3 regions of the Streptomyces sp. NPDC008313 genome follow, and region 1 is predicted to be linked to each of the others. Evidence: riboswitches for the same ligand, from Rfam matches in the RefSeq annotation. Region 1 holds a riboswitch; each other region holds the start of a gene.

Region 1 (3,264 bases):
GCCGCAGATGCCGAGGACGGGGCGGCCCTCGGCGGCCCGACGGGAGATCGCGTCCGCGAGGCCGCGTCTGCGCAGCCATTCCAAGGCATTGACCGTGCCCCGGGTGCCCGGGACGACGACGAGGTCGGCGTCGGCGAGTTCCTCGGGGCGGTCCACGAACCGCACGACGACGCCCGGTTCGGCGGCCAGCGCGTCGACGTCGGTGAAGTTGGACATCAGCGGGACGGCGCAGACGGCGACGCGCAGGATGTCCTCGCCCGCCGGGGCCGCGGTCCCGGACTCCCTGACCGTCCCGCGCAGGGACACCCTCAGGCCGTCCTCCTCGTCGATGCCGAGGCCGTGCCGGAACGGCAGGACGCCGTACGTGCGGCGTCCGGTCAGGCCGTGCAGCATGTCGAGGCCGGGCTCCAGCAGGGACACGTCACCGCGGAACTTGTTGACGAGGAAGCCCGCGACCAGCTCCTGGTCCTCCCGGGACAGCAGCGCGACGGTGCCGAAGAAGGAGGCGAACACGCCACCCCGGTCGATGTCGCCGACGACGAGCACGGGCAGCCGCGCGTTGCGTGCGATGCCCATGTTCACGATGTCGGTGCGGCGCAGATTGATCTCGGCAGGACTGCCGGCCCCCTCGCAGATCACCGCGTCATACGTGCCCCGCAACTCGGCCAGGCACTCCAGGACCGTGCCGAGCAGCGCCTCCTGACGCCCTCCGTGGTAGCCGCGGGCGGTCAGCTCGCCGACGGCTCTGCCCATCAGCACGACCTGGCTGCTGCGGTCGCTGCCCGGCTTGAGCAGGACGGGGTTCATCAGCGCCGTCGGCTCGACGCGTGCCGCCTGCGCCTGCATGGCCTGCGCCCGCCCGATCTCCGCGCCCTCGCGGGTGACGAACGAGTTCAGCGACATGTTCTGCGCCTTGAACGGGGCGACCTTCACCCCCTGCCGCACCAGCCACCGGCAGATCCCGGCCGTGACGACGCTCTTTCCCGCGTCGGATGTCGTACCGGCGACCAGCAGTCCGCCGCTCATGCCGTCCCTCCCCGTCCCGTTCCAGTACCCGTCGTCAGCGCCGTCGTCCCCCGCCGTTTCCCCGGCCCACGGCCCGGCGCGCGCCCGCTGCCTGCCAGCAGGCGTCCGGCGACGCTCGCGCCGAGGGCCAGCAGGCCCACCCGGCGGGACAGCCGTACGGCCCGCTCGATGTCCTTCGCCTCCACGGGGCGTCCGCCGCCGTTGAGCACGGGGCGGTGCTCGACCCGGCCTCCGTACGAGAGGGTGCCGCCGAGCCGTACGCCGAGGGCGCCGGCGAAGGCGGCCTCGACGGGACCGGCGTTGGGGCTCGGGTGCCGGGAGGCGTCCGCGCGCCAGGCGCGCACGGCGCCGCGCGGGTCGTCGCCGGCGAGGACGGCGAGGGCCGCGGTGAGGCGGGCGCCGGGCCACCCGGCGACGTCGTCGAGGCGGGCCGAGGCCCAGCCGTAGCGCCGGTAGCGGGCGGATTTGTGTCCGACCATGGCGTCCAGGGTGTTCACGGCGCGGAAGCCGGCCAGTCCGGGCACCCCGGCGACGGCGCCCCACACCAGTGCGCCCACGACGGCGTCGGAGGTGTTCTCGGCGACGGACTCGACCACGGCCCGGGCGATGCCGTCCGCGTCCAGCGCCTGCGGGTCGCGTCCGCACAGATGGGGCAGGCGCTCACGGGCGGCGTCGACCCGGCCCGCGGTCAGCGCGTCGCCGATCGCCGTGGCCTCGCGGGCCAGTGAGGTGCCGCCGACGACGGACCAGGTGGCGGCGGCGGTCAGCGCGACGGAGGCGGCGGGGGACCGGCGGGCGCGGCGGGCGGCGACGGCCGCGGCACCGACGGCGCCACCGGCGCACACGAGGGTGTGCAGCGCGCCCCACCCCCGGTGGTCGCGCCACAGCGCCCGTTCCACGGCGCCGGCGGCCCGCCCGAACGCGGCGACCGGATGCCCGCGGCGGGGATCGCCGAGGAGCAGGTCGCCGAGGAGTCCGGCGGTGGCGCCGTACGCGAAGACGCGATCGGCACGCATGCGGTCAGCCGGCCGTGGAGGGAGCCGGAATCCGTGTACACGAGGTACTGCTGGGCAAGACCGGCAGCGGGCAGCCGCGCATGGCTATAGGTCCTCACTCAGGGTGTCCGCGCCCTGGTTCGACGAGACCGGCGGTGAGAGTTCCTGGCTCCCGGGGGCTTACTACCCCGGTGACAGTGGCGGGACCGCGCCGGATTCGCACCGGCTTCCTCTTCTGCCGCCGTAATGGCGTTGGCAGTCCACCACGGGGCGAGAACACCCGTCAACTCGCTGTTGACCTGCGAGGGGAGAGTGTGCGAAGGCCCACATGCGCGTGGGGTGCGGGACGTCGATCCGTCCCGCACCCCACGACGGCCGGGAACCGGCCGACGGCCGGTTTCCCGGCCCATGACCCGGCGTCAGGCGACGATCAGATAGATGCCGTACGCCACCGCCGCCGCGCAGGCGGCGAAGCAGGCGTACGCGCCGGTGACCGCGAGGGCGGCGCCGCCGCCCCCTTCGGAGGCGGACTCGCGCTTGGTGAGGCCGATGATGCCCAGGGTGAAGAAGCCCACCAGGGCGACGGTGACCACGAGGCTGACTCCGAAGACGGAGCCGAGGGCTGCCCAGTCGATGTGCATGGTGATCGTTCCTTACACCGTGGCCGGGCGGGTGGGCTCGGCGGCGGGCCCGGGGCCCGGAGCGGGGATGGTGGCCTTCAGCGCGTCGTCGGCCGTTTCGGCGCCGGGGCCGGCCGCGACGCCCGCGGGCGGCGGGGTGACGGCGGCGATCGCGGTGGTGACGACGCCGGCGGGCTCGTCGTCGCGGTCGTTGACGTTGTCGACGGTGACCGGGCGGCGGCGGGACAGGACCCAGATGGCGCCGGACCCGGCCACCAGCAGCGTGCCGGTGAGGACGATGCCCCAGGTGCCCTGCTTGGTGAGGAACTCCGCGCCCGCGCCGACCAGGCCGGCGGCCGGCAGGGTCAGGCCCCAGGCGACGAACATCCGGGTCGCGGTCGACCAGCGGACGACGCCGCCCTTGCGGCCGAGGCCGGAGCCCATCACGGCGCCCGAGCAGACCTGGGTGGTGGAGAGCGAGAAACCGATGTGCGAGGAGGCCAGGATGGCCGTCGCGGCGCTGGTCTGGGCGGCGAAGCCCTGCTGCGGCGCGAGCTCGGTGAGGCCCTTGCCCATGGTGCGGATGATGCGCCAGCCGCCCAGGTAGGTGCCGAGGGCGATGG
Region 2 (3,264 bases), on a different contig from region 1:
AGGGCGCCTTCCGTCCGGAACCGGAGACCTGTTCGCCGCAGCCGGTCCTCGGGTAGCCCGCGATCGCGCACAGCAGGGCGTTGGTGTCGTAGCGCAGGGGCTTCGCCACGGAGGCGAGGGCCTCCGCGGTCGTCGCGTCCGGACCGACGCTCGCGCAGGCGGTGCGCGCGGGCGGCGGGGTCTCGCCGCCCGGGGCGTCCGCCGCCGTGCCGAAGTCCAGGACGAGCGCCACCCGCTTGCGGCCGTCGCGCGGCTCGGTGTCCCCGCAGACGGACGCGAAGTCGGCGTTGCCGCGGGGCTTCGACGCGTCCTGCGAGTTCTCGCTCACCGAGAAGCGGAAGCCCTGCACGTCCCCGTCGGACGGCCGGGTGAGCGACGGGCCCTGCGTGGCGTACGTCCAGCTGCCGCCGTCGAGGTCCCAGAACGACCAGTAGCGGTAGCCGGCCGCCCGCGCCTGCCCGGCGCACGCGAGGAGGAGCAGCAGGGCGGCCAGGGCGAGAGCGGTGCCCGGGAGGCCGCCCCGTCCGCCGCGGACGCGGGTCACGGCCGGTTCTTCCTGTTGCGGCCGGAGATCAGGAAGCCGATGCCGATCCCGGCGACCAGGCAGACGCCGACGAACCACCAGACGCCCATGCCGCCGTCGTCGTCCTTCTCGTCCTTCTCGTCCTTCTTCTTCTCGTCGCCCGAGGGCGTGGCGGCCGAGCCGGCCGCCGCGGGCGCCGGACCGGTCGCGTTCAGCTGCTCGACCAGGTCCGCGCCGCCGAAGTCACGCGGGTCGGCGCCCGCGGCGCGCGCCGCGAAGATCAGCTGCGCGTAGGCGGCGGGACCGGACTTCTCGGCCCAGCTCGCGGAGTTCTTCTCCAGCCAGGCCAGCGGCTTCTTCGTCTCGGACACGAAACCGGCGGCGGCCAGGGCCACGACGGCGTCCGCCGTGTTGCCGTAGTCGGGCTGGTCCACCTTCGCGCCGGCGAGGGGGGTCGTCAGACGGCCGTCCTCGGCGAGGGCGTCGGCGAGGTACCGCGCGCCGTTGCCGGCCGCGATCCGGGGTGTGAACGAGTCGCCGTCGGAGCACTCGGATCCCTGGGCCGCCGCGCCCGCCTTCCCGGCCCCGGGCGCCAGCCCCTTGCCGAGGCTGCCGGACACGCCCGCAGCCGTGGCGTCCGCGTTGGCGGCGACCTTGCCCTTCTTGTCGGGCTGGAAGGCGAACGCGCCGCCGCCGTCCTCGTCGCAGGGGACGGTGAGGGCCAGCAGGGCGTCGTACGGGGTCTTGTCGTCCTTCGACGGCACGTCCTCCGGGTCCGTGCCGGCGGCCACCAGGGCCCCGATGACCACGGCCGTCGAGTTCGTGTCGCTGGCGCCGCCCGGGGTGTAGCCCCAGCCGCCGTCCTTGTTCTGCACGGACTTCAGCCACTTCACGGCCGCGCCGGTCACGGAGTCGTGGCCGCCGAGCGCTTCGAGGGCCTGGACGGCGGCGGCGGTGCTGTTCGTGTCGACCATCGTCTTCGCGTCGCACTTCGCCGACGCGTCCGCGCGGTACGGCGCGAAGGCCCCGCTCTCGCACTGCTGCCCCGTCAGCCAGTCCACGGCCTTCGCGGCGGGGTTCACGCCCATCGTGTCCTGGGCGAGCAGCGCGAGCGACTGCCGCCAGACACCGTCGTAGGTGGGATCACCCGTGCCGTACAGGCCGGACGGGAGCGCCGTGGAGGGAGACGGGGACGCGTCGTCGGCGTGGGCGGCGGGCGCGACGGCCGCGCCGATCACGGCGGTGGCGGCCAGTACCGCTGCGCTGCGGCGAACGTTCATGATCGGCGGGTGCCTCTCCCTGCGGGGGAGCCGGGCAGCACGGGCACCCTCGGGCACCGGGCGGCTCCGGCCCCGTATTCCTCGACGGTGCCGGCCACCGGCGGACTGCCGGTGACGCGAGCCGCTCACCCCCGTACGGAGCGGTCCGGCTGACCGTCCCGGAGGACGGTTCACGGTTGCGGGTCAGCGCCGGAATCGCACCGGCTTTCCCCCGTACGGGTGTGAGGACGACCCACTCACTGTACCGGCCCGTAGGAATCGCCCGGCGGTGCGTCCCGCCGGACCGGATGAGCACCGGCGGCGGGCGGCCCCGGCCCCGGCCCCGGCATGAGCATCGGTGGCGGGCGGCCCCGGCACGAGTACCGGCGGCGGGCGGCCTCGGCCCCGGCACAAGCACCTCGCGCCCCCGATGATCAGCCGAGCTCGACCACCGTGTCGGCCAGCACCGGCGTGTCGTCGCGGTCGGCCGCGCTCACCGCCACCCGGACCCGCCCGGCGGAGTCCGGACGCCACATCCGTACGCTCAGCGTCTCGCCGGGGACGACGACCCCGGCGAACCGCGTGCGGTACGCGCGCACCCGCGCCACCTCGCCGTCCAGCAGCGTGTCGACGACGGCCTTGAGCGTCATCCCGTACGTGCACAGGCCGTGCAGGACCGGCCGGCCGAACCCGGCGCGCCGGGCGAAGTCCGGGTCGGCGTGCAGCGGGTTCCAGTCGCCCGAGAGCCGGTAGAGCAGCGCCTGGTCCTCCCGTACGTGCCGCTCCACGGTCCGTACGGGCGGCCCGGCCGGTGCTTCGGGGCGCGCGGACGGGCCGCGGTCACCGCCCCAGCCGCCCTCTCCCCGGACGAAGACGTGGGCCTCGTCGGTCCACAGCGGTCCCTCGGCGTCCGCGACCTCGGTGCGCATGACGAGGACCGCCGCCGTGCCCTTGTCGTACACGGCCGTGATCCGCGAGGTGGCCGCGGCCCGGCCGGTGACCGGGACCGGGCGGTGCAGGACGAGGCCCTGCCCGCCGTGCAGGACGTGCGCGAGGTCCACGTCGATCCCGGGCCTCGCGAGCGCGGCGGTCACACCCGGAGCGCCGCCGCCCGCGACGGTCGCGAAACTCGGCAGGACGCGCAGCCGGGACTCCAGGGTGTAGCGCAGCTCACGCGGGCCGGTCGCGGGCAGGCCCGCGCCGATGCCGAGGTGGTAGAGCTGGACGTCCTTGTGGTCCCAGGCGATCTCGGCGACGCGGGGTGCGGCGGCGACGGCCTCGGCTGCGTCGATGGGCATGGTTCTCCTGATGCTCTGGTCCTCGGATGCTCTGGTCTTCAGATGCTGCGGTCCTGGGATGCTCTGGTTTTCGCGGGCGGCGACCCGGGACATTTGTCCTGCCGGAGTCCGGACAACCGAATCTTCCTGGCTCCGGGGGCCGCGCCCTAGCGTCGTACCCATGACACAGACAGGTGGGAAACCT
Region 3 (3,264 bases), on a different contig from region 1:
GGCACATCGCCTTCGGCCGCCGCTTCGGCGCCCTCACCCGGCGCCCCGGCACGAAGCACGGCGTGCATCCCGAGGGCCACCCGGAGATCCTCACCGTCGACCCGAAGGCCGACACCGAGCGCTACGGCGCGGACTTCGAGGAGCACTACCGCCGCAAGTGGGTCTCCCCGCTCGCCGGCTGGCACAGCGACCTCACCCAGGCCGTCAATCCGCCCGACCTGTCGATCCTGCGGGCCGAGCGGACCCCGGAGTTCGGCGGCGACACCCAGTGGACGAACACGGTCGCCGCCTACGAGGCCCTCTCCGCCCCGCTGCGCGCACTCGTGGACGGGCTGACCGCCGAGCACGCCTTCTTCAGCGCGGTCCACCTGCGCCACTCCGACGAGCGCGACCGCGGCATCCTCAAGATCTACTGCGAGGACCCGCAGGTCGCGGTGCACCCCGTCGTCCGCGTCCACCCGGAGACCGGTGAGAAGGCCCTGTTCGTCAGCCCCGGCTCGACGACCCGTGTCACCGGATTCAGTGAACTGGAGAGCCGCCACCTGCTGGACCTGCTGTTCCAGCACCTCACCAGCGCCGAGTTCACCGTGCGCTTCCGCTGGGAGCCGGGCAGCATCGCGTTCTGGGACAACCGCAGCACGTGCCACTTCGCCCCCACCGACTTCGGCCACCTCGACACCGACCGCGTCATGCACCGCGTGACGGTCCTCGGCGAACCGGCGAAGGGACCGACCGGCTTCGTCTCGCAACGCGTCGAGGGCGAGCCGCTGCTGCCCTGGTAGCCGGGGGGGCGCGTTCAGTCCGCGCCGGGCGCGCAGTGGTCGAGAAGCGCCCCGGTGCGTGAATCCGTCAGCCGGTAGCGCACCACACGGCCGTCCTTCTCTCCCGCCACGATCCCCGCCGTGCGCAGCAGCCGCAGGGCCTGGGAGACGGCGGGGTCGTTCATCCCCGTCGCGATCGCGAGGTCCGAGACGGCGAGCGGACCCGCCCGGTGCAGGGCGAGCAGCAGCGCGAGGCGGTGCGGTTCGGCGAGGAGGGAGAAACGGTCGGCCCAGGTGCGTACGTGCCCGGGCTCACCGATGGCGGCGACGGCGTCACAGACCCGGTGGCCGTCGATGGAGCGGCGGTCGGCGCGCTCGGCGGGGACGAGGTGCATGGCGTCATCCTCGCAGCAGGGCGCCGGTCCGCGTCCACCACGGCCCGGCTTCCGCGTCCGCCACGGCCCGGCTTCCGCGTCCGCCACGGCCCGGCTTCCGCGGGGCCCTGCGGCCCGGCGGGAGCCGCGGGGCGGGCGGCGGCGCGGCCCGCCGGGCCGTCAGCTGCCCGGGTACCGCACGCCGTTCGGCGTTTCAAACCCGATGTGATCTTCGATACCTGCGCAGGTACGCAGCTTTGCAGCGGAGGGCGCGGGTGCCTACGGTTGGCGTTGCCGTGGTGTTCGGGAAGACCGGTGACGGCCTCTTCGATGTCGGAGGGGCCCAGGCCGGAGCGGCCCTCGCCACTGTGATCGGGCCTCGGGGCCAGGTCCGTACGCACGCGTCGGCACGCGCGCGTACGACGTGACCCGGGGCGCCCCGTTCCACTTCGGCCACTGGCCGCCTCACAGGCGGCCGGGAAGGCGGGACGGTGCGGACCCCCGTCAGCCAGGAGACCGGCCACGGCATCTCACGAAGTGATCCACGAGGTGCTGGAGCGTGAACACCATGACCCTGCCCGACCATGTCTCCTTCCGCTGGCGGCGCGAGGACACCGTCCGGACCGCCGTACTGCTGGCGGTGATCGCCGCCCTCCACGTCGTCGCCTTCGGCGTGCTGTTCCTTCTGGTGGTGCCGGAGCACTACCAGGTCGGCTCCAAGGCGTTCGGTATCGGTCTGGGGGTGACCGCGTACACGCTGGGCATGCGGCACGCCTTCGACGCGGACCACATCGCCGCGATCGACAACACCACGCGCAAGCTGATGGCCGACGGCAAACGGCCGGTGTCGGTCGGCTTCTGGTTCGCGCTGGGGCACTCCAGCGTGGTGGTGGTGCTGGCCGCGCTCATCGCGGGCGGCACCCAGCTGGCCGGCCGGATCATGAACGAGGACTCCAGCACCCATCAGACGCTCGGCGTCATGGGCACCACCGTCTCCGGGTCCTTCCTCTACCTCATCGCCGCCCTCAACCTGGTGGCCCTGACCGGCATCCTGCGGGTCTTCCGGGCGATGCGCTCGGGCACGTACGACGAGGCCGAGCTCGAGTCGCACCTGGACTCGCGGGGCTTCATGAACCGGATCCTGGGGCGTTTCACCAAGTCCATCAGCCGCCCCGGCCAGATGTTCCCGCTCGGCTTCCTCTTCGGGCTCGGCTTCGACACCGCCACCGAGGTCACGCTGATGGTGATGGCGGGCAGCGGCGCGGCGGCCGGGATGCCCTGGTACGCGATCCTGTGCCTGCCGCTGCTGTTCGCGGCCGGGATGAGCCTGTTCGACACCCTGGACGGCACGTTCATGAACTTCGCCTACCAGTGGGCCTTCTCCAACCCCGTGCGCAAGGTCTTCTACAACCTCACGATCACCGGTCTGTCCATCGCCGTGGCCTTCGTCATCGGCACGATCGAACTGGTCGGGGTGCTCCACGAGAAGCTCGCCCTGAGCGACGCGGTCACCGGCTGGATCGCCGAACTCGACCTCAACAACGTCGGGTTCATCATCGTCGGGCTGTTCGTGGCCGTCTGGGCGGCCGCCCTCGCGTACTGGCGGCTCGCCAAGGTCGAGCAGCGGTGGGCGGTGCGTGCCGCCGACGGGAGCTGAGGCCGGCGGGCGGGCGGGGGCCGGCCCCGCACCGGCCGGCGGCGCCCGCTCCCCCGGCCGCCGGCCCGGTCCGTACGGGCTGGTCCCCCCGGGTGAACGCCGTGACCGGTGAGGGCGCGGGCGCGTTGAAGGGGGAGTGCGATCGCCCCCGCGACCGCACTCACCGAGTCAGAAGGAGAACGTGATGTCTCGCATCGCGAAGGCAGCCGTCGTCGCTGTCGGTACGGGTGCCGTCGTGCTCGGCGGGGCCGGTCTGGCCCTGGCGGACGCGGGTGCCGGGGCCGTGGCCGCCGGTTCCCCCGGAGTCCTGTCGGGCAACGTCGTCCAGGTCCCGATCCACGCCCCGATCAACGTGTGCGGCAACACCGTCAACATCGTCGGCGTGCTCGACCCGGCCTTCGGCAACACCTGCGTCAACGACGACGGTGACGACCGGCACGAGGCCCACCACGACAGCAAGAACCACGGCAAG

What was found. Region 1 has a riboswitch for cobalamin ahead of ACFY93_RS27590 (cobalamin biosynthesis protein). Riboswitches for the same ligand answer to the same signal wherever they lie in the genome.
Region 2: linked by a shared signal. The riboswitch ahead of ACFY93_RS29500 (prenyltransferase/squalene oxidase repeat-containing protein) and the one ahead of ACFY93_RS27590 (cobalamin biosynthesis protein) in region 1 are both predicted to bind cobalamin.
Region 3: linked by a shared signal. The riboswitch ahead of ACFY93_RS09215 (HoxN/HupN/NixA family nickel/cobalt transporter) and the one ahead of ACFY93_RS27590 (cobalamin biosynthesis protein) in region 1 are both predicted to bind cobalamin.

The regions. Positions count from the first base shown of each region.
Region 1 is NZ_JBIBFR010000024.1:64,923-68,186, forward strand. Features, by position in the region: gene ACFY93_RS27585 (cobyric acid synthase) at 1-1,026, opposite strand, end outside; gene ACFY93_RS27590 (cobalamin biosynthesis protein) at 1,023-2,042, opposite strand; cobalamin riboswitch at 2,160-2,302, opposite strand; gene ACFY93_RS27595 (hypothetical protein) at 2,441-2,662, opposite strand; gene ACFY93_RS27600 (inorganic phosphate transporter) at 2,675-3,264, opposite strand, start outside.
Region 2 is NZ_JBIBFR010000028.1:4,969-8,232, reverse strand. Features, by position in the region: gene ACFY93_RS29505 (SCO2322 family protein) at 1-544, opposite strand, end outside; gene ACFY93_RS29500 (prenyltransferase/squalene oxidase repeat-containing protein) at 541-1,803, opposite strand; cobalamin riboswitch at 1,924-2,061, opposite strand; gene ACFY93_RS29495 (MaoC/PaaZ C-terminal domain-containing protein) at 2,217-3,080, opposite strand; gene ACFY93_RS29490 (ATP-binding cassette domain-containing protein) at 3,241-3,264, shown strand, end outside.
Region 3 is NZ_JBIBFR010000005.1:206,911-210,174, forward strand. Features, by position in the region: gene ACFY93_RS09205 (TauD/TfdA family dioxygenase) at 1-782, shown strand, start outside; gene ACFY93_RS09210 (metalloregulator ArsR/SmtB family transcription factor) at 797-1,156, opposite strand; cobalamin riboswitch at 1,416-1,675, shown strand; gene ACFY93_RS09215 (HoxN/HupN/NixA family nickel/cobalt transporter) at 1,704-2,792, shown strand; gene ACFY93_RS09220 (chaplin family protein) at 2,977-3,264, shown strand, end outside.